Regions from separate parts of the Paenibacillus sp. 11B genome, predicted to be linked through region 3. Evidence: predicted binding sites of a transcription regulator. Region 3 holds the regulator's gene; each other region holds the start of a gene.
The links. Region 3 encodes Rex, which represses fermentation and respiration genes when NADH is low (regulators of the CRP and FNR family bind a similar motif). Its sites were predicted from a motif close to TTGTGAAATATTTCACAA; they were not measured.
Positions count from the first base shown of each region.

Region 1: the regulator Rex is predicted to act here: its motif matches at 8,002-8,019, upstream of adhE (bifunctional acetaldehyde-CoA/alcohol dehydrogenase).
Region 2: the regulator Rex is predicted to act here: its motif matches at 5,519-5,536, upstream of Q0V21_RS19780 (formate/nitrite transporter family protein).

Region 1 covers NZ_JAUKNS010000001.1:917,004-927,612, forward strand. The annotation lists gene Q0V21_RS04115 (extracellular solute-binding protein) at 1-1,256, opposite strand, end outside; gene pflA (pyruvate formate-lyase-activating protein) at 1,468-2,220, opposite strand; gene pflB (formate C-acetyltransferase) at 2,304-4,562, opposite strand; gene adhE (bifunctional acetaldehyde-CoA/alcohol dehydrogenase) at 5,309-7,921, opposite strand; gene Q0V21_RS04135 (Crp/Fnr family transcriptional regulator) at 8,349-9,065, shown strand; gene Q0V21_RS04140 (hypothetical protein) at 9,147-9,860, opposite strand; gene Q0V21_RS04145 (hypothetical protein) at 10,056-10,609, opposite strand, start outside.
Region 2 covers NZ_JAUKNS010000004.1:607,924-618,532, forward strand. The annotation lists gene Q0V21_RS19765 (class I SAM-dependent methyltransferase) at 1-391, opposite strand, end outside; gene Q0V21_RS19770 (MFS transporter) at 604-1,827, opposite strand; gene Q0V21_RS19775 (molybdopterin-containing oxidoreductase family protein) at 2,049-4,112, opposite strand; gene Q0V21_RS19780 (formate/nitrite transporter family protein) at 4,577-5,431, opposite strand; gene Q0V21_RS19785 (FAD-dependent oxidoreductase) at 5,657-7,018, opposite strand; gene Q0V21_RS19790 (glutathione peroxidase) at 7,328-7,810, opposite strand; gene Q0V21_RS19795 (ABC transporter ATP-binding protein) at 8,137-9,024, opposite strand; gene Q0V21_RS19800 (GAP1-N2 domain-containing protein) at 9,460-10,609, opposite strand, start outside.
Region 3 covers NZ_JAUKNS010000001.1:685,670-696,278, forward strand. The annotation lists gene asnS (asparagine--tRNA ligase) at 1-1,077, opposite strand, end outside; gene Q0V21_RS02960 (acetate/propionate family kinase) at 1,180-2,385, opposite strand; gene Q0V21_RS02965 (3-hydroxyacyl-CoA dehydrogenase family protein) at 2,382-3,254, opposite strand; gene Q0V21_RS02970 (AAA family ATPase) at 3,388-4,890, opposite strand; gene Q0V21_RS02975 (hypothetical protein) at 4,883-5,410, opposite strand; gene Q0V21_RS02980 (cell wall elongation regulator TseB-like domain-containing protein) at 5,714-6,244, opposite strand; gene Q0V21_RS02985 (amidohydrolase) at 6,286-7,590, opposite strand; gene Q0V21_RS02990 (redox-sensing transcriptional repressor Rex) at 7,577-8,230, opposite strand; gene dinG (ATP-dependent DNA helicase DinG) at 8,474-10,609, opposite strand, start outside.

The sequences.
Region 1 (10,609 bases), 230 kb from region 3:
TCTGTGGTTACATCAGCCTGAACGAGTGCATCGAATGCCGGGAATGAAGTTTGGGAAGCATTCAGAACAGCTACGATTTCTTTCATCAAATCGTCAGTGATACTGTCTGTCAGCACTTTTTCATCCAGTTTCATCGCTGGTAACACACCGTCTTCCACAAGTCCACGTACTTGCATATCTTCGTTGTAGAAGTTTTTGATAAAGGCTTTAACAGCCGCCAGCTTCTGAGGGTCATCCGCAACCGCTGCGGAGAAACCATATCCGTTATTGACGTCACGCATCAGAGCCGTTTGATCTCCTACCCCGTTCTCTACTGGAGGCATATTGAAGAAACCAACCTTGCCAATGAGTGACTCACCGCTCTGTCCTTCCTTGAATACAGACGATTTCCACGTTCCGTCATACATCAGAATCGCTTCACCACTCGTAAATTGAGTTGTATACTCTGCATATTCAAAGCCAAGCTCGCCTTTTTTGAAGTAACCTTTATCCACCCATTCCTTATGCTTCGCGAATCCTGCGACTACGCCTGGATCAGTCCACTTGGCTTCGCCTGTAGCAAACTTCGCCGTAATATCAGGTCCGGCATAACGGGACCACAGATGGTTCGTTAACATGAGTGGAACCCAGCCTGCTTTGGATGCAGAAGCAAGTGGCACCTTGCCGTCAGCCTTGATCTCAGCGAGCATATTATCCAGCTCAGCCATTGTTGAAGGCGCTTTCCAACCTTTTTGTGTAAAATACTCTTTATTGTAGAAGAAACCTTCACCCGATCCCCCAATAGGCAGTCCGTACACTTTGCCTTCATAGGTGAATGGTTCAAGTGATGAAAATTGGTCTTGAATGCCCAGCTCTTGCAGAATCGGTGTGAGATCCAACAACATGCCTTCCTTGGCATAAACTTTGGAGTCCGGACTGCCGAACAATTCGAAGATATCCGGCGGATTGCCCGCTGCCATCTCCCCGCGAAGTTTCTCTTTGCGGTTTACATCGGATTCAACGCCGTCCAGTGTAAAGGTCAGGTTAGGTACTTCGCTCTCCACTTTGGCAACAACGTCCTGCAGAATGGCCAGCCTTTTTTGTTTGTCGGCACCCACCTGAGTGTGACGGAGAAGCATCTCAACCGGTTCCTTGCTTGTCTCTGCAGGCGTATTGCCTGCTCCCTGCTGTGGTTCGCTGCTTGAGCTTGAACATCCCGCCAGCGTCCATGAAGTGATGAGCAATAATGAAAGCAGCAATGTCATTCCTTTTTTCATTCGTATGACCCTCCTCAAGATATTGAGCATTTGGCTTTACACTCTGATTATAAAAAGTTGTAGCTAACATCGTAAGGATGACAATTCATCAATGGAGGGATAAAATCCTTCACTGGACAATTAATCTTGTGTTTACAATGGGTAACAGCACAAAAAAACAGCCCCTGCGAAACCTGTTCGCAAAGACTGCTTGGTTGGTGTATAAATGTTGTTACTTATTGGAGCAAGCCACGCCCGCTGTTTCTGTACGACCTTGTTCAATCAAACGATACGCCCGCTCTACTTCCTCATCACTCGGAGAAGGAACACCATCGAGCGGATAGGCCTTCCCAAGCGCCTGCCATTTGTAAATACCCATCTGATGATAAGGCAGGATTTCGAACTTCTCAACACCATTTAGCGTTCCAATAAACCGCCCCAGATTGAGCAAATCTTCTTCCTCGTTGTGAATCCCCGGCACATACACGTGGCGAATCCACATTTTTCGTCCATTATCTGATAACCACTGTGCGGTGCGCAATGTTCTCTCGTTGGATTTGCCCGTCAGCTTGATATGCTTCTCATCATTGATGTGCTTCAGATCCAGCAGAACCAAATCCGTGTTATCTAACAAATCATGAATCCGATCCGGTTCATTAAAACCGTTACTGTCCAGCGTAGTGTGCAATCCCCAGCGGCGTTTCGCTTCTTTGAAAACTTCGCCTACAAAGTGAGCCTGTAACGTCGGCTCCCCGCCGGATACCGTAAGCCCTCCACCGGAACTGCGGTAGTAGGAGAGGTACGGTTCAATTTCAGCCAGTACCTCCTCCACGCTCATTTCCCTGCCACCATCCAGTGCCCAAGTGTCTGGATTATGACAATACTGGCATTTGAGCAGACATCCCTGCATAAAAAGCACGAAGCGGATGCCTGGGCCGTCAACCGTCCCGAAAGTTTCGAGTGAATGAATATGTCCATTAACCATGCTGCCTCTTCCTTTCTGTATCCGCATCCGCTGTGCGTTATTATGGAGATTCTACTCCTGTGAACCGTTGAGTTAAGCCCAAATTACATCGAACCGTGGAAGGTCCGGTTAATGACATCAAGTTGTTGCTCACGCGTCAGTTTGATGAAGTTAACGGCGTAGCCAGATACCCGTACAGTCAGCTGTGGATAGTTTTCCGGGTGATCCATTGCGTCAATCAACTGCTGACGATCAAATACGTTCACGTTCAGATGGTGCGCCCCTTGACCAAAATAACCGTCCATCATGGCAACCAGATTGGATTTGCGTGTGTCTGACTCTTTTCCGAGTGCTTTAGGCACGATGGAGAATGTGTTAGAAATTCCATCAAGGCTGTGTTCGTACGGCAGTTTGGCTACTGAGCCAAGGGATGCCAATGCACCTTTTTTATCCCGACCATGCATTGGGTTCGCCCCAGGTGCAAACGGTTCGCCTGCTTTACGGCCATCCGGTGTTGTACCTGTTTTCTTGCCGTACACTACGTTCGATGTGATCGTCAGTACGGATTGAGTTGGAATTGCATTACGATACGCTTTGTGTTTGCGAATCATGCCCATGAAGCTTTCCACCAGTTCAACCGCGATGCTGTCAACACTGTCTTCATTGTTACCGTAACAAGGGAATTCGCCTTCAATTTCAAAATCAATTGCGATGCCTTGTTCGTTGCGGATCGGTTTGACTTTAGCATACTTGATTGCACTCAGGGAGTCTGCTGCAACCGAGAGACCAGCAATACCACAAGCCATCGTACGAACGATGTCACGGTCATGCAGTGCCATTTCGATACGCTCGTAGCTGTATTTATCATGCATGTAGTGAATGACGTTGAGTGAGTTCATATACAGTTTGGCAAGCCATTCCATCATCGGTTTGAAACGTTTCATCACTTCATTGTAATCCAGAACTTCGCTCGTAATTGCTGGATATTCAGGGCCGACTTGTGCACCCGATTTCTCGTCACGACCGCCGTTGATTGCATACAGCAATGCTTTTGCCAGGTTGGCACGAGCGCCAAAGAACTGCATTTGTTTCCCGATCTTCATCGCAGATACGCAGCAAGCAATACCATAATCGTCTCCGTAGATCGGACGCATCAGATCATCATTTTCGTACTGGATGGAGCTCGTTTCGATGGATACTTTTGTACAGTATTGTTTGAACGCTTCCGGAAGCTTGGTGGACCAGAGTACAGTCAGGTTCGGCTCAGGTGCAGGACCAAGGTTGTTCAGGGTGTGCAGGAAACGGAAGCTGTTTTTCGTAACACGGGTTTCTCCATTTACGGACATGCCGCCGATGGATTCGGTTACCCATGTTGGGTCTCCACTGAACAATTCGTTATAATCCGGCGTACGCAGGAACTTAACAATCCGCAGTTTCATTACAAAATGGTCAACCAGTTCCTGAGCTTGTTCCTCAGTTAGCAAGCCTTCTTGCAAATCACGTTCAATGTAAATATCAAGGAACGAAGAAACACGTCCCAGGGACATCGCCGCACCGTTTTGCTCTTTGATCGCAGCCAGGTAACCGAAGTAGAGCCATTGGAACGCTTCTTTGGCGGTTGTGGCTGGCAAGGAAATATCGAAACCGTGCATTTCACCCAGTTGTTTCAATTCCTGCAATGCACGAATCTGTTCGGACAGTTCTTCACGCAGGCGAATGACATCTTCATCAATCACATCGACTTCAAGTGCATTCAGTTCGCCTTTTTTATTCCGAATCAGGAAGTCCACACCATAGAGAGCTACCCGACGATAGTCACCGATGATCCGGCCACGGCCGTAAGCATCCGGCAGACCGGTAATAATGCCTGCTTTACGTGCTGCACGCATGTCAGATGTATAAGCATCAAATACGCCTTGGTTATGTGTTTTGCGGATGTTCGTAAATATATCAATGACGCCTTGTGGCATCTCAAAACCATAAGCTTCACAAGCATCAATCATCATGCGAATTCCACCAAATGGCTGAATGGAACGTTTGAATGGAGCATCCGTTTGAACACCAACAATCTGTTCTTTGGATTTATCCAGATAACCGGGTTGGTGAGAAACAATCGTTGCTGGCGTATTTACGTCAACATCGAGTACCCCGCCGTTATCGCGTTCTTTTTTGGTCAGATCGGAAACGATATCCCATAACTCTTTCGTATTTTGGGTTGCACCTGCAAGGAATGCTTCGTCGCCATAATAAGGTGATAAGTTGCGTACCAGAAAATCATTCACATCTACGGATTTCGTCCATGTTCCTTTGGTAAAGTTTCTCCAGCCTGTTTGTTGTTTGACATCTTTTTCGATCACCGACATAGTAATCCCTCCACAAATTTGGATTTCCGGACACATGACAGGATGCTCACTCGTCTCATCTGTGCCCAGAGCCGCGATTAATGTGATAAATTTCACATGTAAGCCGGAACATGTTCTCTCTACTTGGGAACCGGAACCGCGGATGAATGTCTTTCTTACATTTTCAGTATACGTCTTCGCTCTTTCAGCATCTGTGATTTATATCACAAAGTTTGTGACCATCCTCACTTCACCTTTGCTGTATCCCATTAAACCTGTAAAAACTCACACTTAGCCACTGCGCGGGCAGAACAACTTCCGATCAATGTTCAAACCCGATTTCCCCGATTAAACAATATAATTTGAACGAAAGGTTACGCACACTGGCCACTCCGAGGATAGAACAACCTTCCGATCGCTGTTATCCCCAGATTTTTTTGATTCCCTTTTAAAAAGGTAAAATCCGGGGATAAAGGCGAGCGCTATCGCTTCTTCAGGTTTTTTCTCTCCTCTCCGTTATCGTGTACATGTATGGTTCAAACTATATAGCATTGAAGGTTGAAATCATGCTTGAAAGCGAGCGCTTCGCTTCGCTTCTTCAGTTTTTTCTGCCCTCTCCGTTATGGTGTGAATACCTGGTTCAAAAAGAAACATCACGGATTCCGTGTAACCTTATACCTTCTTACAGAAAAGACGGCAATCGGGGCTCCCCATTTCGGGGAACCCTGAACATATTGCCTCAACCTTAACCAGTTGTTTACTACTCTTTATTCAAACTTGCCGTAGAATGCGTTGCGGTATACATCTGCCAGTTCAGTTACGAGCGGCATTTTTGGATTGGCGGTTGTACATTGGTCCTCGAATGCACGGTCTGCCAGATAGTCGACATGTGCTTCAAAGTCTTTTGCGTCAAATCCGATTTCCTGGAACGATTCTTCAATACCCAATGTTTTGTTCAGTTTGCGAATGGCATTGATGAGACTGGTAACCCCTTCTTCTGTCGTACGTGCAGGCAATCCCAGAATGCGGGCAATCTCGGCATAGCGCTCATCTGCAACAAAGTGCGAATATTTCGGGAACGATGCAAACTTCGTCGGTTTTTTCGCATTGTAGCGAATAACGTGCGGCATCAGGATCGCATTGGTACGTCCATGTGCGGTATGGTACTGACCGCCCCATTTGTGTGCCAAACTGTGGTTAATGCCCAGGAATGCGTTGGCAAAAGCCATACCGGCGATCGTCGAAGCGTTATGCATTTTCTCACGAGCCAATTTGTCACCTTGCAGCGCCGATTGCTCAAGATATTGGAATACCAGTTGAATTGCTTTGATTGCGAGACCATCCGTGTAATCATTCGCCATGACGGATACATAGGCTTCAATGGCGTGAGTCAATACGTCCATACCTGTATCCGCTACAGCGGTTTTAGGCAGAGAGTATACGAATTCCGGGTCTACGATGGCTACGTCTGGTGTTAACTCGTAATCTGCCAGCGGATATTTGGTGTTCCCTTGGTTTTTGTCCGTGATGACCGCGAACGATGTTACTTCCGAACCTGTGCCCGAAGTTGTCGGGATGGCTACGAATTTCGCTTTCACGCCGAGACGTGGATATTTGTAGATCCGTTTGCGGATATCCATGAATTTTTGTTTCAAGTCGTTGAAGTCTGTGTCCGGATATTCATAGAACAACCACATCGCTTTGGCAGCATCCATCGGTGATCCCCCGCCGAGTGCGATAATGCAGTCTGGCTGGAAGCGGCGCATCATTTCCGTACCGCGGTCTACCGTTGTTGTCGATGGATCGGGTTCTACATCAGAGAACACTTCAATGGCTACCGGCATTTGACGTTGACGCAGATAGTGCTCTACTTTTTCCACATAACCGAGTTTGACCATCATGGCATCCGTAATAATAGCTACGCGTGTGATGTCCGGCATTTTGGCAAGATACTGTGTTGCACCTTTTTCGAAATAGACTTTGTTCGGCACTTTGAACCACTGCATATTCACGGTACGGCGAGCCACCCTTTTCACGTTGATTAAGTTCACAGCGGTTACGTTGGAAGAAGTCGAGTTACGTCCGTACGATCCGCAGCCCAGGGTCAGTGACGGCATGTTGGTGTTGTAGATGTCACCAATGGCGCCGTGTGTGGATGGTGAATTCACGATAATCCGTCCGGTTTGCAGACGATCTGCAAATTTGCCAATCACTTCTTCGTTCGTCGAATGAATAACCGAGGAGTGACCCATGCCGCCAAAAGCAACCACTTCTGCTGCACGCTCAATCCCTTCAGCTGCCGTTTTCACTTTGTAACAAGCCAGTACCGGGCTTAGTTTTTCAGCCGACAATGGGAATTTCGTGCCTACACCTTCAATCTCGGCTACGAGAATTTTGGTGCCAGCAGGAACCTCGATACCGCACATTTTCGCAATGCTGACTGCAGATTGACCCACAATCGCCGGATTCACTGCACATTTCTCAGCGTTAATCGCACCTGCGGTCAGTTTCGCAGCCTCATCCTTGTTAACGAAGTAACAACCGTTGGCGATCATTTTCTTTTTCACCTGATCAAAGATCGGTTCCTCGATGATGACCGCTTGCTCGGAAGCACAGATCATGCCGTTATCAAACGATTTGGACAAAATCAGATCCGTTACCGCTTGGTTAATATCTGCACTTTTTTCAATAAAGCAAGGCACGTTACCTGGCCCTACGCCCAGTGCCGGTTTACCACAGCTGTATGCTGCCCGTACCATGCCTGATCCGCCTGTTGCCAGAATGAGCGCCACATCATTATGATTCATCAGTGCGTTTGTGCGATCCATGGAAGGATCATCAATCCACTGGATACAGTCCGCTGGAGCGCCATGCTTCACAGCAGCTTCAAGCAGAATTTTCGCGGCTTCCCGGCTACAGTTCTGTGCAGATGGGTGGAAACCGAAGATGATCGGGTTACGTGTTTTGATGGAAATAAGTGCTTTGAACATCGTAGTGGATGTCGGATTCGTTACCGGGGTAATTCCCATGATGATGCCGACAGGCTCCGCAATTTTCTGGAAGCTTTCGTATTCGTTATCTTCAATAACCCCTACTGTTTTGTCATATTTAATGCTATGATACACATATTCTGTTGCAAATATATTTTTGGTGATTTTATCCTCATACACACCCCGGCCTGTTTCTTCCACGGCCATTTTGGCGAGCATCATATGTTTGTCCAGACCTGCCAGCGCCATTGCTTGCACGATGCGGTCAATCTGTTTCTGATCCATGGACATGAATGCTGCGTGTGCTTTATTCGCTTTGTCAATTAACGTTTGAATATACTGACCTGCTGTCGGTTCTTTTACTGGGGCGACTTCGTTCTTTACAGCCATCTCCCTCATCCTCCTAAAGGTTCGTATTGGTTTGTCTCTCTTCTTTACATTCACATCGTACCATGGGTAAAGGGTAAATTATGTGATTTTTTTCACAAAGTATAACAAATTTAATTTAAGTTTTTTAGTGTCTCCCCACCGGCCATTACACTTCCTATTTAAATTATAGGGCTGTCAGATTCATCCTCCCCTTTAGAAAGTGAATTTAATCACAATGTTTGAAATTTCGCCATTTTTGCCCCCTTTCCATGCCCCTCAAACGGCAAGATAAGGTATATACTGAACTTAAAAATTGAACCACCGCAATTTGTACCGTCCTTCCCGGCCGAGATGACCCTGATCAGGACGGCAACGGTTTGCGGCGAACCACGGAGGCCGGACCAAGCTACAGAAGGCCGTCCGATGGACACAAAGGGGAGATAGACTTATGAGAGAACAACTGAGTGTACTGGAAAAACGCGGCAATACCAACTGTTTCTCGGAAGCGAATTTCAACCATCTGCTCGTAACGATGAAGGACAGAACCTATCCGGAAGGAACCCATCTGTATTGGGAAGGAGATGTCTCTGACAAACTTTATTATATGAAACGGGGCCGGGCACAGATTACCAAATCCACGGATGAAGGCAAGGAATTGATTATGTACATGTATCAGTCCGGGGATATGATTGGTCAGGCTGACCCGTTCTTCGGGTCCAAACACAGCTTCTCGGCCGAGGTACTTGAGGATAGTGAAATCGGAGTACTGGAGCACAAAGACCTGGAGATGCTGATCTGCCAACATTGTGACTTCGCCATCGATTTTATGAAATGGATGGGTATCCATCACCGGTTGACCCAGACGAAATTCCGTGATTTGATGTTATATGGCAAACCGGGCGCACTCTGCTCCACGCTGATTCGGTTGTCCAATTCTTATGGTGAGCCTCATGGAGATCATGTCATCATTCATAAAAAAATAACCCACACGGATTTGTCCAATATGATTGGAGCGACCCGTGAAAGTGTCAACCGCATGTTAAGCGATCTGCGTAAAAAAGATGCTATTGAATATGACAACGGTATGATCGTCATCAAGGATCTGCACATGCTGCAGGGCATCTGCCACTGCGAACTGTGTCCTAACGAGATTTGCCGGATCTGATGCTTTCCCCGCCCTGGCACCACCTGATATGCAAATGAAAAAAGCCCAATCTTCGTTACAGAAGATGGGCTTTTGTTATGCTTAAGATACAGTAGTCAACTCGAGCTTTACTGCATCACGTGGATTCAACTTCATGTCCAAACCGTTTTCCATCAGTTCCTTGTCATTCACCATGATCATCCAGCGTTGGTTCATCCGGGGAATTACATTTTCAACGGAAACAACAAATTTGTTGTTTTCCGACATTCTTACAATCCCACTGGACTTTAATACATCACGCACCGTACATTCCTGAACATACACCCCGGCATATTGACGATTGAGATTCGGCATAATATTTCCGCCGCTCACCTTGAGCAATGTTGTTTGGTAAGCAACATCGTCTCCCCCATTGTCAGCGGCTTTCACATATATGATCACTTCATCTTTGGCATGAAGCTCCATGTCCCACTTTTCGGGGTCAATATCCTTGCCGTTCAGTTTGACAGCCCAGCTGAGCGAGGAATCCAACGAAACTTCCCCAACGGATTGGATCCGCTTTCCATCTGCCGTAAAATCAACAAGTCCACTGTTCAATAGTGCTTTCTTGAGCGTCAGACCTTCACTAAAATCTCGCTTAATAGACTTCGTTGCGTCAGGCAAAAAAGTACTGCCATCCACTGCCACTGTAATTGTATTCTGTGATTCGGTCTCTTTGACGATAGGCTGTTCGGAAGGCTGTGTCTCGCTACACCCGGCCAATATAACCAGAATAAGCAGACATATACCTATGTAACCGGGGATTCTCTTCTTCATGTAGGTAACACCACCCTGCGTAAAATCATTCACCCTGTTGTCCATAACCTCTATTATGGCACAACATTCATGCAAAAAAAGTGTCAATGCCGTTACTTTTCCTCCAGTAGCGTCCATAACTGGGTGGTACAACACAAAGAGCCTGCAAGCAGGCTCTCTGGCTCCAATCATCACTACAGTCTATTGGGTACGTTATTACTGGACACAAGCCTGCATATAGGTGCGGCCTCCGTCTCCATCCTTCAGATACGGATTAAGTCCAAAGAACTGTTCCTCCGACACATACACCCCTGTCAACAAACGCCCTTCGAGCAACCCACCGTCCACCTGTACGCAGAATGAAGGTGCATCCACATATTCCTGGTAAAGTGGAATTTGACCAGATGGATGGTGAACCTTGGAGACCTTGCCTTGCTCATGCAGCGGCCGTTCAGAGAAATAGGTAGGTACAATATAACGTGCAATCACATCAAGCTCCTGTACTGTGTAAAAGGTGTCATCACCCAGCCAGGGAGCGAACATGCGAATCTTCTCATATTGTGACCATACAATCGCCTGAATCAGCATCTCCGCTCGAACAAAACGACCTTCGCCCACCCCCAGATACATACGTTCTTCATGAAAGGTGGCTTCGGCCTGAACCCCGATGGAATCGGGTTGTTTCAGCTCACATCCGATACATTTCCAGCCTCTTGTTGTCTGAATCCATTTTTGCAGTACCGCCGGAGCCGTTCCCTGACCATTGCTAT
Region 2 (10,609 bases), on a different contig from region 3:
ATAGTTCCAGCGTGTCTTCCAGTTCCGGATGCCTCAAAGCAAATGTATCCATCCCTGCGCCAAGAATAACAATCTGCTTCAATCCCAACGTGACTTCATGCAGCAGTACATGCTCACAATAGGCAGCCCGAGCCAGTGTTATTGGAGATAATTGTACTTGGGTAATCCATTTTAGGATCTTATCCGGGTCGTCCTTGCACTGGTGAGCCATCTCCGGGTTGAAATAATGGATGCCTTGAATCATATTCGCGCGGATATCCGAAAACTCTTGCGGAGTGATAAGCTCTTTGGCTATATAATCATCGAAAATAAGAGGTGTATCGTATTGGCAGTGGTAGGCTCGGCCAAAAGCCGAAATCAGGGATGTAATACTGGACTCATTTTGCTTCATGTTTTATCCTCCCGTACAAACAAAAATAAGATTCCCCCTGGCCAGGAGAACCTTAGTATATACGGAATACATTTATATGTAAATTATAGCATAAAAAGATTTTTTTGTCAATCAAAATTTACGGAATGATCAGACAGATTAAAGTGGCCTTGCGGCTTTTCCCTCCACTTCCACCTGTCTTCTCTCTTCCTTACACCACCTAGCCTAAGAGGCTAAGCGTCCAATCCATACTCCTTCACTTCACGATTGCGGTTCAGCACCGCATGCAGTACAAAACCAAGCACTGCAATACCCGCCGTGACAGTCGCCAGCCATGCTACAGGAATCAATCCTTGTTTGTCGTACATGACGCCCATGGCATACGGCCCGATAACCCGGCCGACCGCACCGATTCCACCGGATATCCCGATGTAGAAGGGTGCCGATCTTCCCGCATGCTCTGAGATAAATGCCGGCGTAGCAGGTGAGATCAGCATTTCCCCAAAGGTAGCCAGCACCATCGCAAGCACCATACCCGGATAGCTATACATGGTGATCATGACGATGTAAGCCATGCCATAGAACACTGCACTTGCCGTCATCTGAGCAGTCGATGTACGGGCCATCGTACGCTTGACCCAACTGGTGAAGGGTTGTCCCACGAAGATCAGAACTCCGTTCAGCGTCCAGAGCAGACCGTACATTCTTTTCTCCATACCCTCGGAAATAATATACGGAGACACACCAGTATTCCAGATGGAATTACCAAATAGCAGGAACAGCACGCCCAGGCTCATAAATAGATATAATCTGGTGTTGCCCAGCAGCGCCCAGACGCCCGGCCCATCGGGAACCGTTTTGCGCTTGGTCAGATGCACTTCGCCCTGATCCGGTTCTGCCCGCGACAGATAATACCAGAAGAAGATCGCGAACCCGGCCGAAGTCACCCCGTTCAGTACAAAGCTGAGATGGTAGGAAAAATCAGCCAGGAAACCACTGAGCGCCGTACCAATCGCCACACCGATATTGTTGGCGACATAGATCACATTAAACAATTCCCCGCGTCGCTCCGCAAACCGGAAGCCGATAAAGGCTTGAATCGCTGGCAGCGATAATGAACTAAATAGGCCGATCCAGCCCATCGCACATATAAATATAACCCAATACGCGCTGATCCACGGCAGAGCAAACAACCCCACAGCGTTTAACGCCAGTGATCCGATGATCAGCTTCTTGACCCCCACCCGGTGGTACAGTGCACCTCCGAGCAATTGACCGAAGATACCACCCAGCGACTGAATCAGAATGACAAACCCCGCGTTCGCCATCGTGCGCCCAAGCTCATCAAATACATACATTGTGGTCAGCGGCCACATCAAGGCACTGCCTGTCGCATTGACCAGACTAGCCAGCAAAAATATTTTCACTTCTTTTGGATACGTATCCAGCCATCTCATCATCTTGTTTATTCTCCTTAGTACCTTCAAGAAGCATATTGCCATAAAAAATAGACCCTCGCCAGACGGCATGATTAGCCAGAGCGAAGGCCATTTGAATTCTAAATTTTGAATCTTGCTCTACATTCTGCTTGTGATCTACTCATTGCTTTCGGTCTATTCATTGCTTACAATCTATCCATTGTTCATCTTACCTGAAAAGATCCGATCTGCAAGCACATTCATTGACGCTTCACTTCGACAGTGGCCGAGAAGAATGTAGCTCCGTTGCCCATGTCAGACAGTCGATTGGACGTGAGCGAGTTTGCCCGCTGTTTTTTGCCATTGCCATCCCACCATAAGCCTTGACTAATCACCGTTCCTGGCAGCATGGATTCACTCACCTTGGCGGTTAATTCGATTCGGCCGCGGTCATTCCATACGACCACCGTATCCCCGTCCTCCACCTGTCTGCGAGCGGCATCCTCCGGGTGCATTTGCAATAGCGGCATCTTCTCCAAGCGTTGATGTTTGGCCGAATTGGCAAAGGTCGAGTTCAGGAAATTATGATTCGGTGGCGACAGAAACATCAGCGGATAGACGTCCGCAGGTCCAGCCGGGTTCTCCCCGTCATACCCTTCAACCAGTGCACTGTACGTAGGTAGCGGAGGCAATCCTCGCTGAGCCATCGTTTCCGAATACAGCTCGATTTTCCCCGAAGGTGTAGGCAGCTGATCCAAATATGAATCATGTGGAGACATATCCAGCTTGACAAAATGATGCTGCTTCAGCCCTTCTAATGTTACTCCGTTCATGTAGGGATTGCCCGTACCCTGAAGTGCCTCCTCAATCATCTGTTCCGGTGTCTCACCGAAAATCTCCGGGTCATACCCCATCGCCCGCCCAAGCAAAGAGAACAGTTCCACATTGCTCTTGCTCTCACCCAAAGGCGCAATGACCGGCTCTTGCAAATGGACATACTGATGCCAGTAGGACGTATACAGATCTGTCGTTTCAAATGAAGACGTCGCAGGCAGTACAATATCCGCGTACTTCGCCGTATCCGTCAGGAACAGATCATGGACAACCGTGAACAGATCCTCCCGTGCAAAACCTCGCTCCACCCGCTCGGTATCCGGTGCCACCACCAAAGGATTGCTGCAATAAACCATCAACGCCCGAATCGGCTGCTCCGCTTCCAGCAGTGCTTCGCCAATCCGGTTCATGTTCACCACGCGCGGCTCCGGGTTCTGGCGCAGCTCTGGACGCTCCAACGCATCGCTATTGGTGCTCGCGTAGCTATTGGTACGAATCGCGCCACCGCCGCGCTTCAGCCACTGACCTGTAATCGCAGGCAGACAGGCTACGCTGCGCACGTTCATGCCACCGTTGTCGTGATGCTGCAGGCCATTGCCGATATGAATATGGGCGGCCTGTGCGTTGCCATACAGCTCAGCCAGCTTCACGATGTCCGCTTCCGGTACGCCTGTAATACGTGCAACACGCTCAGGGGTGTAGCTGCCGACATGATCACGCAGTGCCTCATGGCCGACGGTATACTTTTGCATAAAGTCCTCATCTGTCAGTCCCTGCTCGAACAGTACATGCATTAATCCGAGTGCCAGTGCACTGTCTGTACCCGGGTAGAGTGGAATGAACCAGTCTCCCCATTGGGCGGTCCGATTGCGATGAACGTCGATGACGACGATTTGGGCTCCCTTCTTGCGGGCTTTCTCGGCCAGAACGACCTGATGCATATTGGTGCTGACGATGTTGCCTCCCCACACCAGAATGACATCTGCATGCTCCGTATCTTCGGGAAGTGTGCCCCGGTTCGCACCCATCGTATATTTCCACCCAGTATTTCCGGCCGCGTTACATATCGTCTGTTCCAGCTTGCTCGCGCCTAACGCATTGAAAAACCGACGATCCATGCCATCCACACCCAGAATGCCCATGTTTCCATAGAAGCTGTATGGCAGGATGCTCTCCGGTCCGTAGGTATCTGACAGTGAACTGAATTTCGCCGTAATCTCGCGGATGGCTTCATCCCAGCTGATTCGCTCAAACTGGCCTTCCCCCTTGGCTCCGATGCGTCGCATCGGATATTGCAGCCGCTCCGGGTGATACACCCGCTCCGTCATATTTCGGACCTTGTTACAGATGGCGCCTTTGGTAATCGGATGGTCCGGATTGCCTGCTACCTTCACGATTTTGCCGTTCTCCTTATGAAGCAGCAGGCCGCAAGTATCCGGACAATCGAGCGGGCAAACCGCCGGGAATACGCCATTCTCCTGATCGATCATATACAAGTCCCTCCCCCTTCAAAGCTATCTTCATATCATATCTTCTTCATGGTAATCGCGTAAAGAGAACAGTCTTTTTTCACCGCCACAGCTGCTCGAAATTATTTTAAAAAAATCTTATTTCCCCTTGATTCAATCTCGAAATTCAGGGGTAAATTAAAAATAAGGCATTAGGCTAGTGTTTCCCCACTTCCTCCTCATGCCATATCATGGACCACTCCCGAAATTCGCCATGAACAGGTTTCGTTCCCCCGAACCTTGTCATGGCGAATTTATTTTGTGTGGATATTTTTACATCAAAAAAACGACTCCTTTCCCGCTCATCACAGCCGACAGCCATGACTTGAACGAGATCAGAATCGCCTCTCCTGTTTACTTTGCACTTGTCTTTGTACTTGTCTTTTCACTCGTTTTCGCAATTGTACCACGGTTACAACGCTACTCGATTACTCAGAAAAATGCCGCTACGCCTGCTTGCTCCACATCGTTCTGGCTTCCGTCTCTACAGGCTGGGCCACCGCCATTGCCACCTCAGGCTGTACTTCCGGCTCATGTTTGCGTAGATACACCATCCAGTAAGCAGCCGCCACAAACAGCGCCCCTCCCGTCAGATTACCAAGCCATACCGGAATGAAATTCATGACGTATTGCCCCCACGAATAATGCCCTTCGAAGATCGCCGCAGGAATCAGGAACATGTTGGCGACAACGTGCTGAAATCCAATAGCCACAAAAGCCATCGTTGGGAACCAAATGCCCAGTACTTTTCCGCTCATCGTATCCGATGCATAGGATAACCACACCGCAAGAGCTACCAGCCAGTTACACCCGATCCCCGATATAAAAGCCTGAAGGAAGCTGTCGTCCAGCTTGTGTCCAGCCATATCGACTACTTTGGTCAAGTAGGCACCTTCTGCTGTAAGACCGAGCACATGCCCAAACGCATAGGCTACAAAGATCGCCCCAAGGAAATTACCTATCGTTACTAAGGTGAGATTCTTCAACATGCTGCCTGCGGACAGTTTGCGCGCAATCGTCGCGAGTGGAACAGCCATCATATTGCCTGTCAGCAATTCCCCGCCGCCAATCAGCACCAATATTAAACCTACCGGGAACACTGCTGCACCGATCAAATTAACCAAGCTGCCCCACTCGGCCGGAGCAGAGGCAATGACCCGAATATCCAGCAGAAATCCGAGCGCAATAAAAGCGCCTGCCAGAAAACTGAGTATCAATACGGAGGACACCGGATTTTGAGCTTTCTTCATCCCCGTATGCGCCGTATATTGTGCAACCTCAAGAGGTGTTTTTGCTGCCATAACGATCCTCTCCTTCACAGTTCATGAACATCATAAATCAAATTCTATTGTTGATATGTTCATTGTATCGCGAAGGTTTCGAGAGGTTTGTTACTTTTATCACAAAGTCTGAAAACTACATTTTTTAATGCTTCCGTTCTATCTTGTTCGGTCGATCTCAGAAAAAATAAAAAGAAAAGAACTGCCGCAGGATGCGGCAACTCTCCTATATCTCAGCAGTATCCGTTATACCATTGCTGGTGTTTTTACATCTACTGGAGGCAACGCCTGAAGACCAGCCGAGTTCAGGAAGTTCCACGGTTTGTTGTAATGCGGCTGGAAGAAGAAGTCGATGAAGGCCAACTCATCTACCGTCATGTTGTTCTGAATGCAGACAGAGATCGTATTGATCGACTGTGTCAGATCAGCCTGTGACATAATCTGTGCACCAACAATGCGGCGGGTAGCCTGTTCATAGATCACTTTGAGCAGCAGCTTCTCTGCTGTTGGCATAAACTCTGGACGGTAAGCATCTTCAAGCGTTACCGCTTCAACGACCAGACCTTCGTCAGCAGCAGACGTTTCCGTCATACCTGTGCCTGCAATATTTTGCTCATATATTTTGATACCTGATGTGCCTTGTGTACCCATGTACGGGGTCGTTGGACGAACCAGGTTTCGGGCTACAAGTGTACCCATCCGCACCGCGTTGGTTGCCAGTGGGATGTAAGCTGCTTTGCCCGTTGGGTTGTAATGAACTGCACAGCTGTCTCCAGCGGCAAAGACGTCTTTCTGGCTGGTTTGCATATATTTATCCACGATGATTGCGCCGTTCGGCAGCATATCCACTTGGCCTTTGAGCAGTTCGGTATTTGGACGGAAACCAATGCACAGAATAACGAGGTCTGTTTCAAATTCTCCCTTGGATGTAATGACCTTGTTCACTTTGCCATTCTCTCCGGTGAATTTCTGCACCGTTTGGCCCAAAGCCAGCTTAATACCGCGTCCAGTCAATGTTTCTTCAATGGCATCCGTGAACTCGGGGTCCAAATATTTGTTCAGAATCCGGTCCACGCTATCGATCAGCGTAACTTCCTTGCCGTTCATTTGGAAAGCCTCCACCAGCTCGATGCCGATGTATCCTGCGCCCACCACGGTAATGCGTTTGGCGTCCTTCGCTTTTTCGATGATGGTATTCGAATGGTTGTAGTTTTTGCAAAGTAAAATGTTATCCATATCGATGCCTTCCAGCTTCGGTACAACAGGCCATGAACCTGTGGTTACGATCAGCTTGTCGAACGTATCTTCGAATTCTTCCCCGGTTGTCAGGTTTTTAGCCTGAAGTTTATGACCTGCAGCATCTACTGCCGTCACTTCATGAAGCATTTTGGTAACGACACCAAGTTCGGCCAGTTGGTTAGGCGAAGAATAGAACAGTCCGTCCGGATCTTTCACCACACCACCTACATACAGCGCAATACCACATGATAAGAAGGAGATATTGTCATTGCGCTCATACACGGTAATGGTAGCATCCGGGTACAATTTGGCGGTGTTAACGATGGCTGCTGTTCCTGCATGTGTACATCCGATAACTGCGATTTTCATGATAAGGTTCCCCCTTGGAATTATATAAATATGAAATTGAATATGAACGTCATTGTAGTTGTGAAATATTTCACTATTAAGTGAACACCTTGTATGTGATTTATTTCACTTTATACACTTATTATAATGTGATCTATTTCACATTACAAGGGGTTAATCAAAATAAATTTGTAGAATGGTTTTTTTGACGTTTCAGCCGGCCGTTGATAATTCATCTTCAATTAACTTCAGTTTCCCCTTTTTGAAACTTGTTTATGCTACAAAAAAAGCCTGTCCTCCAATTCTGGAGGCAGGCTTCTTCGTTATATTTTATACGCCAAGCAGCTTTTCAATCTCTGCAGTCATAGATTCCGGGGATTCTTTCGGTTCAACACGCCCCACAACCTCACCTTCACGATTCACGAGAAACTTGGTGAAATTCCATTGGATGCTGTTGTCTTCACCAACACCAGGTTGCTGCTCACGCAGATACTTGAACAATGGATGAGCATCCTCTCCATTTACGTCGACCTTGGCAAATACCGGGAAATTAACGCCATAGTTGATTTGGCAGAATGATTCTGCTTCTTCACTTGACCCTGGCTCCTGGCCGCCAAACTGGTTACAAGGGAACCCAAGCACAACCAAACCTTGATCACGATAGCGATCATAGAGCTTCTGCAATTCACCGTATTGTGGAGTCAGTCCACACTTGCTGGCTGTATTGGCGATGACCAACACTTTACCTTGATACAGATCGAGTGGAACTTCCTGATTTGCGGTCGTTACCGCCTGATACGAATATACGGACATGACTGATTCCTCCCATGAGTATGATGTAGGTTGGGCTGCTGTATGTACTGTACCGAATAATAATACGGCACACAACCTGTCTCCATATTATAGACCCGAGACGAACAATTACCAAATCTGCGATTAAACCCGACCCCAGTTCATACGTGAAGCATACTCCCTTCACCAATATGGACAAGGGCTTTTTGAGTCGAATTTTGCAGCCAAAATAATCATACCGCTCATGCGGCTCCACCTTGGTCAATCTCCCCTAGAATGCGAATAAGCCGCGTGCATAATGCACAGCGGCTTCATTCTATCGTTGAGGACCCCTATGGCCCGTTTCATTAAATTCCTGTCGCGTGACGAACACGTTGCTCTGTCCGTCCTCCAGCATGAACCATTGCACTGTTCATGACCACTTGTTCTGGAGGTGCGGATTGCTGGCGTTCACCCGCAAGGGCGTATGGCAAGCAGAGCGGTACACCTGAACGTGGATCAATCACGATATCCGCTTCAATGTTGAATACTTCGCGAAGTACATCGGAGTTCATAACCTCTACAGGTGAGCCTGTAGCGATGGCTTTACCTTTTTTAATACCAATCATGTGATGCGCATAACGGGAAGCATGGTTCAAGTCATGCACCACCATAACAATCGTACGATTTGCTGTAGCATTCAGCTGCTCAAGCAATTGCAGTACTTCAAGCTGGTGAGCCATATCCAGGAACGTTGTCGGCTCGTCCAGAAACAGAATATCTGTCTCCTGTGCCAGAGCCATGGCGATCCAGGCACGTTGACGCTGTCCACCGGACAGTTGATCGATTGGACGATCATGGAACTCCGTCATGCCTGTCACTTCGATGGCCCATTCAATCATGCGTTTGTCCTCAGTACGCATCGACCCAAAACCTTTTTGATAAGGGAAACGTCCGTAGGACACCAGTTCGGTTACCGTAAGTCCTTCGGGCGCTGTTGGATTCTGTGGCAAAATCGCAAGCTGCTTGGCTACTTCACGCGTGGACTGCTTATGGATGGACTTCCCGTCGAGCAATACGCTACCTGCTTTTGGATTCATGATCCGTGCCATCGTTTTCAGGATGGTGGACTTCCCTGAACCGTTGGCTCCAACAAGTGCTGTAATTTTCCCTTGGGGAATTTGAATATTCAGATTATCAACAATCAGTCTTTCCTCATAAGCGATATCCAACTTGGACGTCTCCAGACGAAACATGCGATCATCCCTCTCTCATTTATCCCGGTTATGTATTCCGGCTATGACAACGAAAACGAAATTATAGTTCAGCGTATTTCCGGCGCAACAAGATCTTATACACTAAAGATACTGATAATCATTATCATTTGTCAACACTAAATACCAAATTCCTTGATGGTTGTGAGCTATTTTGAAGTGTTTTACTAAAAATGAGTCAGATTGTCCACCATTCATGTGAGAGCTTTTCTCATCGTGTACATGCATTACATCGCTTTGCGCATGGTCATTCGTGCCCAACATTTTAATAATGTGTCCGAATTGTGAAAAATAGACCTATATCGCTTCAATTTGTACATGTTTTTCTCCATCGCTTGAACAAAACAAAAATACAGCCCCTACGAATTCTTCGAGGTGGCTGTATTTTGCATGAATCACATATTCAAGTAATCTCGCTCAGAGCTTAGGCTCCGGGACGAGGTTGATGACGGTCGTTCCACTCTGAACACTCACGATGTCTTCCAGATCGATATCGGCCGGAAGCTCTACTTGCTGCCCATAAGGATACAGTCGGTCTGCTTCGGCAACAGTCAGATTTTCCTCTGAAGACGAACCTGCTCCTGTAGACTGAGATGAATCTGAAGGCGTTTCGCCTGCTGCTCCCTCCGCTGTGCCTTTATCCGTGGAGTCCGTAGCTGCGCCAGTCCCCGTATCCGTTCCTGTGCTCCCTGCTGCTGGATCTGAAGTGGTGCCCTCCGTTGTGGCTGAATCTGCCCCCTGCTCGGTTTCTCCGCTCTGCTGAGTGTCATCCGCAGTATGGGTAGAAGAATCCGCGGAGCTTCCTTCAGACGTGCCCTCTGTGCTGTTTCCGGCTGCACCTTCCCCATCCGGCTCCTCGTTACGGTTGAAACTCTCCCATTCTCCCTCAGCATTGAGCTTCTGCGTAGTACCATCTTTCAAGTTCCATTGGAGAGTGTCCGTTTGCAAAGCGTTGCTGTCGGTTTCGTTTCGGTAACGGATAACCAACCGGGCAGGCGTCTGTGTACCGTCGTCCGCTTGGAATGCCGGAACGAGGTAGGCGATCTGATCTGCGAGCTGCACCTCCGGTTCAGCAGGAACAACGGGCTCCTGTGTTGGTGGAGGTGATGCTGCTGGCGTCTCCGCCTTATTCCCCATCAAAGCATACGTACCTCCGGCAATACCAAGAATCAGGATGACGATGACCGACCCTAGAAAAAGGTTTTTCCTTTTACCTGTCAGCATGCGTACCAGCGGAGACGACAACTCTGTTCTGGCGCGGTCGTAGGCAGGCTTCATCGTCTTGCTTGCTCTGGCATAATAGGGCTTGAAAGCTGACTTGGACTTAAAGGCCTCGCGATCGTGGGCCTTGAAATAGGCCACGATTGCATCCGCGTATCCCTTGTGTGCGTTAGAGCCGCGAATAAACAAGCGTTGATTCCCCGACCACTCCATAAATTGATACAACACTTCTGTACGTCCTGAACTACTGTAGATAAATTCAATAAGGCCTGGATAATCGAGCCTGTTGCTGCCGCTACCACCCCGATAGAAAGCCAGCGGCAGCGCTTCAAACGCAGTCGTACCT
Region 3 (10,609 bases):
GGAACCACCAATGATCTCTCCGTATCCTTCTGGTGCGATCATGTCTGCACAGAGGACCACTTCAGGACGATTTGGATCAGGTTTCATGTAAAACGCCTTGATTCCAGCCGGATAATGTGTGATAAAGACCGGTGTATCATATTTCTCGGCAATTGCCGTTTCATGCGGAGCACCGAAGTCTTCTCCCCAAGGAATATCGAAGCCTTGTCCATTCAGGAACTCAATCGCTTCATCATACGTAATGCGCGGGAACGGAGCAACAATGTTCTCAAGCTTGGATACATCACGTCCGATGGACTCCAGTTCAGCACGGCAGTTTTTCAGAACCGTTTGAACGACGTGAGCAATAAACTTCTCTTGCACCCGCAGGCTCTCCTCGTGATCCACAAAAGCCATCTCCGGCTCAATCATCCAGAACTCGATCAGGTGACGACGTGTTTTGGATTTCTCAGCACGGAATGTAGGGCCGAAGGAATACACTTTACCCAGTGCCATCGCCGCAGCTTCCATATAGAGCTGTCCACTTTGTGTCAGGTAAGCATCTTCATCAAAGTATTTGATGTGGAACAAGTTCGTTGTTCCTTCAGCAGATGAAGGGGTAAGAATCGGAGGATCAACCTGTGTGAATCCGTTACCATCAAAGAACTGCTGAACAGCGCGGATAATCTCCGCACGAATAACCATAATCGCACGTTGTTTCGTCGAACGCAGCCATAGATGGCGATGATCCATCAGGAAGTCTACCCCATGCTCTTTCGGAGTAATTGGATAATTTTCAGTCAGATGGATAATTTCCACGCCAGTAACCGTCATCTCATAACCAGATGCACTGCGTGGCTCTTCGCGGATAATACCTGTAACATACAATGAACTTTCTTGAGTCAGGCTCTTGGCAGCATTCCAGATATCTTCGCTGACTTCACTCTTAACCACTACCCCTTGAATATATCCGGTTCCATCACGCAGTTGCAAAAATTGAATTTTGCCGCTGGAACGTTTGTTGTTAATCCAGGCGCCGATCTTAACCGTCTCGCCCACATGCTCACTCACATTACGAATTACACAATCCGTACTCATGCACATATCTCTCCTTGGAATCCTGAATTTGAAAATGCAGCGGGCAGGCATATGCCTGTCCCCTGCACTTCCTTGTCATGCTATATTCACTTTACAATTAGATTACAGAGAATTCAATACGATTCGATGTGTATCTCTTGCAATTACCAATTCTTCGTTCGTAGGAACGACGAGAACGTCCACTTTGGAATTCGCGGTTGTGATACGACGTGGTTCTCCCGAGCGAATCGCATTCAGCGCTTCATCCAGTTCAACGCCCAGGTACGTGAGCTGCTCACATACTTTTTGGCGAAGAACAACGGAATTTTCACCTACACCAGCCGTAAATACAATCACGTCTACACCGTTCATTGCTGCTGCATAAGAACCGATGTATTTACGCAGACGGTATTCATACATCTCGAATGCAAGCGTGGAGTTGGCATCGCCAGCCTCCATACCCTCCGTGATTTCACGCATGTCGCTGCTGATGCCGGAGATTGCAAGAAGTCCGCTATGTTTGTTCAACATGGAGTTTACTTCGCTCACGCTTAGTTCTTCCTTGTTCATAACATAAGGTACAATTGCCGGATCAAGGTCACCACTACGTGTTCCCATCATCAATCCTTCGAGTGGAGTCATCCCCATGGAAGTATCTACGGATACGCCGCCCTGCACAGCAGTTACGCTACCACCATTACCGACGTGGCATGTGATGATCTTCAGATCTTCCAATGGACGATCCAGGTATTCAGCTGCTGCCTTGCTTACGTAATCATGGGAAGTACCATGTGCGCCATAGCGACGAACCTTATACTTTTTGTAAAGCACACGTGGAATGGCATACAGATATGCTTTTTCCGGCATCGTTTGATGGAAAGCCGTATCAAAGACCATGACCTGTGGTACGCCCGGCATATTCGCTTCAGCCGCACGAATACCCATCATTGCTGCAGGGTTATGCAGTGGAGCCAGATCGAAAAGGCGGCGGATTTCTGCTTTGGAAGCAGTATCGACCAAGGCCGATTCCTTAAATGCTTCACCACCATGAACCACACGATGTCCAACAGCCTGGATTTCATCCACAGAACCGAGCACACCGTTTTCTTTGTCTGTCAGGATGTCAATAACTTTACGAATCGCTGTTGTATGTTCCAAAATTTCGCTAACTTCGGTAACATCCTCACGGCCCGTTGGTTTGTGTGTCAGAATGGAAGAATCCATCCCGATCCGTTCTACCAGACCTTTTGCCAATACGGATTCATCCGTCATGTTATACAATTGATATTTGAGCGAGGAACTTCCCGCATTAATTACGAGTACTTTCACAGCCGGTCACCATCCTTGTCGTACTTGAAGAATCCTTCGCCTGTTTTGACACCCAGGTGTCCTGCACGCACCATTTTTTTCAGGACCGTGGAAGGACGATATTTCAACTCACCGAATTCACGGAACATTCTTTCGAGTGCAGCTTCTACCGAATCCAGTCCGAAACGGTCTGCCATCTCAAGTGGTCCGTGCTGGAAGTTATATCCGATACGCATAGCGTCATCAATATCTTCAGCGGAAGCGACACCTTCCTGCAATACATGCAGTGCTTCGTTAATCAAAAGACAGATCAGTCTGGACGTAACAAATCCAGGCGATTCATAGATCATAACGCCTTTTTTGTCTGCTACTTCTTCCACAAAACGTCTAGTTTCTTCAAATGTGGAATCTGAGGTTTTCAGACCACGAATAATCTCTACAAGATCAACCCGGGAAACCGGGTGAATAAAGTGCATACCAATAACACGCTCTGGGAATTTGGTCGAGCTTGCAAGCTCAGTCAAACTCAGCGTGGATGTATTACTTGCAAGAATAACGTTGCTTGGGCAAACTTGGTCGAGTTGACTAAATACCGCTTTTTTCGCGTCCAGATCTTCGGAAATGGTCTCAATAACCATATCGCAAGATCCGAGTTCAGCCAAATGAGCAACTTTGGTAATACGGGAGAGAATCAATTTCTTCTCCGCTTTCGTAATAGCCCATTTCTCCAGTTGTTTGTCAAGATTGGTCTCAATCATGTTATATGCATGATCCAGCTTCTCCGTCGTATGCTCCACCAGAAGCACATCAAGTCCTTTGGCTGCAAGCATCTGGGAAATACCTTGTCCCATCGTGCCGCCGCCGACAACTCCTATCTTTTTGAAAAACATGGTTCTGCTCCATCCTTTCGGTTCTCTATTTCTCTATTGTACCCTGTTCGCCGAAAATTACAAATTTCGACCCAACATATAATAATATCTTAGCACGAGTGAAATGTAAAAAAAAATAACCGACATAAATAAATTATGCCGGTAGAAGGGCGCTGTCACGAAATTGACAACGAAATTGATCGCCAGACAATACTTCTTCCCTGAGCAGCGTGTCGAGGGAATTGTCGAATATTGTCCGCTGTTCTTCAAGCAATCGTTTGGTCTGTTCCATCAGGTCTTGCAGGATCAATTTGTTCTCCCGCATCAACTCTTCCGTCGTTACCATATCCATATTAACAATACCCAACGAAGTAAGTCCGGAAGCCATCATCGTCTGTACCACATTCGTTGCTTGTTCAAAGTCATTACGTGATCCTGTACTGCGTCCACCGTAATACATTTCCTCTGCTGCCGCACCACCGAGGGCAATCATGATCTGCTCTTCCAGGAAACGCTTTGTGTACAGAAATTGTTCTTGCTGCGGGTTATGACGTACATATCCCAGGGCCTGTCCACGCGGACTGAGTGCAACCTGACTCACACTGCCAGGACGAACCAGTTCAGCCATAATGGCATGTCCCAATTCATGAATAGCCACTCTTTTTTTCTCTTCCACGCTGGATTCGCGGTCCGTCTTCTCACCCATCATTACTTTATCAATCGCAAGGGACAGATGACGCTGTTCAATGTTGAGCAGCCCGTCTCTCATCGCATAAATTGCAGCTTCGTTCATCACACTTTCCAGCTGTGCTCCAGAGAAGCCATAGGATTCTTCGGCTGTCTTCTCAAGATTTACCCCTTCCAAAAGAGGCTTATTGACTGCATGCAGCTCCAATATGTGTTTTCTGCCTTTTTTATCCGGCAAGTCCACCTGAATATGACGGTCAAAACGTCCTGGACGCGTCAGTGCGCTATCCAGCATTTCTTTTCGGTTTGTAGCGGCGATCACGAGTGTTCGCGGTGTTTCGGAAGAGTAGATGCCATCCATTTCCGTCAACAGCTGATTCAGCGTCTGATCATATTCACGCTGTTGTCCACCTTCCCGTTTTCCACCGATCACATCAATTTCATCGATAAATATAATGGCATTTTCTTTATTTTCTTTTGCAGCACGAGTTCTCGCATCCCGAAACAAATCCCGTATTCTGCCGGCACCCACACCGACATACATTTCAACAAACTCACTGCCTGAAGCAGCTACAAAAACAGAGTCGGTATAATGAGCAGCAGCTTTGGCCATCAAGGTTTTGCCTGTTCCAGGAGGACCTGTGAGCAAAATCCCTTTCAAAGGACGAATACCAAACTTCTGAATTTCCTCATGTCGAATGAGAAAATCAAGCGCTTCCCTCAGCTCCTGCTTCGCACTCTCCTGACCGCCAATTTCTTCAAAAGTCAGCTTGGACGGTCCTTTTTTCTTGCGTTTGCGTTCCTGACCCGCACCCACCGTAATTCCACCACGCATTTGCATCATGAGCAGCAAAGCTCCCACAATCATTGCAGCGATCAGAATGGGAATCATGTTTACACCGATAAAAGCGAGAAAGATAATTAATACGGGTACAAATCCAATGGCAATTTCTTTCGTCCATTTAGGCATTTGGCCACACTCCTATCTGACCGGGCACACGCGGTAGAATAATAAACTTGCTGGCATCTCCATCTCTGAGGCTGACATATACATTATTGTCATCCATGGCTGTGTTTACCTTGATCCCATTCGTAGCCATTTTAGACAAGGTCGGTGTAATCTCGGTGTATTGTTTGCTCTCCATAGCCTGAGCTACGGTAAACATGGCGCTACCCCACCAGCTTTCCAGCGCTTCGTTGGAATGATCCACGACATCCAGCTTCAACGAACGAGTGCCAATCAGGGTTTGTCCTTCTTTGTGAATATATTGTACCAACCTGCCCAAATCAACATCCGGCTGCAGATCGAGTTTCAACTGTACATCATTGTGGTTAATAGTTAATTGTACATCATTGACTCCATCGTACTGGGTAACCATCTTTTCAATTGGGCTTTGCACAGCCACATGACGATACACAAACCAACCTCCAAACAACACAACGGCTGAAATGACGGCAGTCAGAGCAATAGGCAATACTTTTATCTTCAAGTGAGTCACCCCTCCTATAATTTGGCCCATTCTATAGCTTGTAGGCAAGAATATGAATATGTGTACGTAAAGTCCTGTGATGTGTCTAACAGGATTTATTTGTGTATGATGTATCCTTGAATACATATTTGAGTATATCACATCGTATATACAATATCTAAGGCGAAAATATGAATAAATTATTAATTTTAACTATTCAAATCCAAAATGATCAAGAAAACACGTCAAAGAACCGGTCCAGTCGGGTTTCCGTCTGCCGGTTCTTTACTGTATTCTTTTTAGAAAATAGTACGTCTGCTGATTCTAGCTATTCGGAATCGTATAGACCAGGTCAACCTGTTCCCCGTTACTAAAGCGGTAAAACCTATAATAATTGTGAGTAGCATCGTTATAATACACTTGCCATACATAGATTCCATTCACAACACCTGGCATGATTCGTTTGATCTCCCCGCCTGGAACTTCAGAGCTGAACCGATTTCGAATCTGTGCTTCAGACATGCCGTTCTTCAGCAGTTCACTGTGCACCGCATTGGTCCCTGTCACAGGCTTGTTATTTTCATCAAACTTGATCCACACCAATACATCCTGGTTATCCTTATTTTTACCGATCAGGGTCCAGTATATGTTGTCTCCGCCGTCTTTTTGCCCCCAGACATACTTACGCAGGTCTTCGTGTGACGTAATACCGACCTGTTCCTGGGCCGCCTGTATGGCCAACGCCTCTTCCTTGCGCTGATCCTGAGTAACATAGACATAATAACGCTGAAGTCCAAACAGAATCAGAACCAGGAGCAGCAGCGAAATCCATATCCACTTCTTTTTTTTCTTCAAAAGCCGAACTTCCTTTCCCTATGACGATGCTGTCCTTGGAATTAACGGGCAAGCAGACCGTCAAATGCCAGTTGAGACTCACGCAAAATACGCTCTTCATCCATCGTAAGACATTCGCCATGTTTAACCACTTGTTTACCATCCACCCACACATGCTCTACATCTTTGGCTGATGCGGAGTATATGGTATGGGAAATCAGATCCGTATGCGGATAGAAATGGGCCTGTTCAATATTCAAGGCGATGAAGTCAGCCTTCATGCCTGTTTGCAGTGCTCCTGTATTGTTCAGGAATATGGATTTGGCACCATACGAAGTTCCAAGCAGAAGTGCTTCCCCTGCTGGCACTGCGGTAGGGTCACCGGACACACCTTTGTGAATCAAAGCAGCAAGTCTCATCTCTTCAAACATATCGAGGTTATTGTTACTTGCTGGTCCATCTGTTCCGAGGGACACGGTCACCCCTGCTTTCAGCAGATCAGGTACTCGTGCAACACCCGAAGCCAATTTCAGGTTACTGCCTGGATTGTGGGAAACTGCTACATCATGTGATGCAAGAATTTCGATCTCTTCATCATTCAGATGTACCGCATGTGCAACCAGAGATGGACGGGAGAAAAATCCTAGCTTCTCCAGATGTGCAACCGGACGTTGACCGTAATCAGCCACGTTCTGTTCCACTTCACGAAGCGTTTCAGACATATGCGTATGCAAAGGCAGATTCAGGTCATGAGCAACCTGTACCAGCTTCTCTATGTAATCTGGAGGACAAGTGTAAGGTGCGTGTGGAGAAATTACGGTTGTAATTCTTCCGTCTGCTTGTCCATTCCATTGACGGGCAAATGCTGCGGATTCTTCCAGCTTGCGCTGTTGTTCTTCCGCTGAGCAAAGTCCGATTACCCCACGTGCCAGAGCAGCCCGAACGCCGGATTGTTCCACCACTTTTGCAACCTGATCCATATGATCATACATATCCAGGAATGCTGTTGTTCCACCTTTCAACATTTCAAGTACGGAAAGTGATGTGCCCCAATATACGTCTTCAGACGTCATTTTGGCTTCCATTGGCCACATTTTCTCCTGCAACCATACTTGTAATGCCAAATCATCTCCATGACCTCTCAGAAGCGACATGGCCGCGTGACCATGCGTATTGATCAGACCCGGCAAGAAGAGCAGTCCTTTTCCGTCCACCTTTGTCAGACTTTCGTCTCCTTCCGGCAAAGTCTCACCAATATGCACAATCTTGTCATTCTCGACAACCATATAACCTTGAACCACTTTCCAATTCGTGCCCTCACTGACGGCAAATTTGCCGTTGTGAATTACCCATCTATTTGTCGTCATCTTCCTCGTCGTCCTTTCCATTCTCCAAATAATAAGCAAGGCTAAGCAGATCCGTCGTAAAATCGGCATGATGAATACGAATATGCGGCGGGGTCTTCAGGATCGTTGGCGCAAAATTCAGAATCGCTTCAATTCCTGACTCAATCAACTGATCGGCAACATTTTGGGCTTCCGTATCCGGAACCGTGATAATCCCTATACGAATGTTATCTTTTTTGACCGAATCCGTTAATTCATTCATCGGTTGCACCGTCAGACTGTTAATTTGACTTCCAATCTTCGGACCGTAGGCATCAAATACAGCGACAATCTTCATGTTGTCTTTGAGGTAGGCATTGTAATTGGACAAAGCGTGTCCCAAATTACCTGCTCCGACAAGAGCTACATTGATCTGCTGGTCTATTTTCAGAATATGGCGGATCTTCTCGATGAGATATGAAACGTCATATCCGATCCCTTTACGACCAAAGTCACCGAAGTAAGCCAGGTCTTTACGAATCTGAGCCGGATTCAAATCCAGTCTCAATCCAAGTTCTTGTGAAGAAACCGTATTGACTTCGCGCTGATGCAGTTCATTCAAATAACGCAAGTAAACAGGCAATCTTCGCACCACGGCTTCCGAAATTTTATCTGATTTCATTCAATTGCTCCCCCTTACCAAGGCCACGATAGATAGATAGATGAAAAGAATGAGCACCCTGTCTAAAACGATGCAAAAAGATGACTGAATTAAACAGGATGCTCTTTGTTATATAATGGATAATTGCTTAAATTACTTCTTTAATCGCTTTACTCACTATTCATGAAACGAATGAATGATATTGCTCAATTTTACCGCCAAATAGTGGCTTCATGCAATCATATAAGCTACAGAGCATAGCTGTTATTGCTGTTCATCGGTTGGTCTCTCAAGCCATTCCGAAATGCGAGGAACCATCTGCTCTGTGAGCATGTGTTCCATTTTGGGACCTGGTAATGAATATAAAAAGTACTTGCCATAATATGCTTCAATGACACGTGTATCGTATACAATCACAATACCTCTGTCCTTACCCGTACGAACCAGTCTGCCGAATCCCTGTTTGAAGCGGATAACGGCTTGCGGCACGGACAGCTTCATAAACGGATTTTTCTTCTGTTGTTGCAAAAGCTCACTCTTTGCTTCAACTAATGGATGATTGGGTGGCTGGAACGGCAGTCTGACAATTGCAAGACAGGTCAGAGCCTCTCCGGGAATGTCCACTCCTTCCCAGAAGCTGCTTGTGCCAAGAAGTACAGTCGCTTTCGCATCTTGGAAGCGACGTGTAAGCTTGGAACGGCTGCCGCTGTCCACCCCTTGCCCGAGCAAAGAGATATCATTACCTGACAAGGCCTCCTTAAGCGGGTCATAGACCTGGCGCAGCATGCGGTAGGAGGTGAACAGCACCATCATGCGTCCACGAGTGGCGATAGCCGTTTCCGCGAGCGAATGCACGAGCATATCCACAAAGTGGGCATCACCTACACTGCCCTTCACACTTGGGAAATCACGCGGAATGACGAGCAGGGCCTGTTCGCGATAGTTGAATGGTGACGGCAGCATGGATGTCAACAAGCGGTTATTCTCGGCAGCTTCCTGCAAGCCCAGCTGTTCGATCATGAATTGAAATGACTTGTCAACGGAGAGCGTAGCCGATGTAAGCACAACGCTTTTCTTTTTATCAAAGAACATATCCTTCAATTGCGCACTGACATCGACAGGAACGGCATAGAGCTGCAGTGATTTACTGCGGAATTGGCCGCTAGCCTCCATCCAGTACACGGTATTGGCATCATCCATGCGCATGAAGAAACGCAGATTATCCTTGATCGTTGCCAAGTCCTTGAGCAGTCCTGAGATATCCGTAATCAGACTATCGGACTGATAATCATCCTGATCTTCTTTCACTTCAAGCAGCAGCTTGTCGCCTTTACGAATCAAATCGCCTAGGGTTACATAGATTTGGTTTTCTACATCCTGCAACTCCTGCCATTTAGCCGGTTTTTGCGAAGGCTTCAGTCTAAGTGAAAATTGTCCAGTCTCGCCTGGAGAAGCATCGCTACGTTCAGGCAGCAGGCCGAACAGTGTATCGCTTAGTCGATCCCATATCTCCTTAACTTCAACGGCAAGCGGGAACATCTGATCGATCATGGAGCTCCACTGTACCGATTTTTCATGACCCGACAGTTGAGAACGAAGCATCGGCAGTTGGCCATTACGGCTATCTTTAAACAGTCGGGTCAATGTATGAACCAACGTAAAATACTTCATGTGAAGACCAAGATGCTTACCTGCTACATCCTCCAGATGATGTGCTTCATCAATGACAAGACTTTCGTAGGCTGGCAGCAGCTGATGTGCTGCTTTGACATCCGTAAACAATTTCGAATGATTCGTAATGACGATATCGGACAGCCCGGCTTCATGTTTGGCCCGATGATAGAAACATTTGCGGAACCAAGGACAGGAGCGTCCAAGACAGGATTCAGACTCACTCTGTACCGTCTCCCAGAAGTCTCCACCGCGCCCGCTTAGATTAAGCTCCTCGTCGTCTCCAGTCTCCGTCTGGGTAAGCCAGACAATCATCTGAGCTGCTGTAAAATAATCCTCTTTCGGTGTAGCGAATTCACGTTTATTGATTTTATGCTCAAACTTACGCAGACACAGATAGTGCCCACGTCCTTTGAACACCGCTGCCTTGAACGGGAACGGAACCACTTGGGTCAGCATAGGAATATCCCGCTCTCTCAATTGCTCCTGCAGGTTGATGGTATGTGTACTGACCATTACTTTCTGTTCCTGTTTCACACTTTCATAGATGGCAGGCAACAAATAACCAAGCGATTTGCCTGTACCCGTTCCAGCTTCAATCAATAGATGCTTCTCTTCATCCAACGCTTGTCGTACACTGCTGAACATCTGAGTTTGTGCCTCACGCTCCTCATAATGGTCCAGCGTCTCCTTCAGGTTATCTCTAACCTGATCCATAAACTGCTCGAA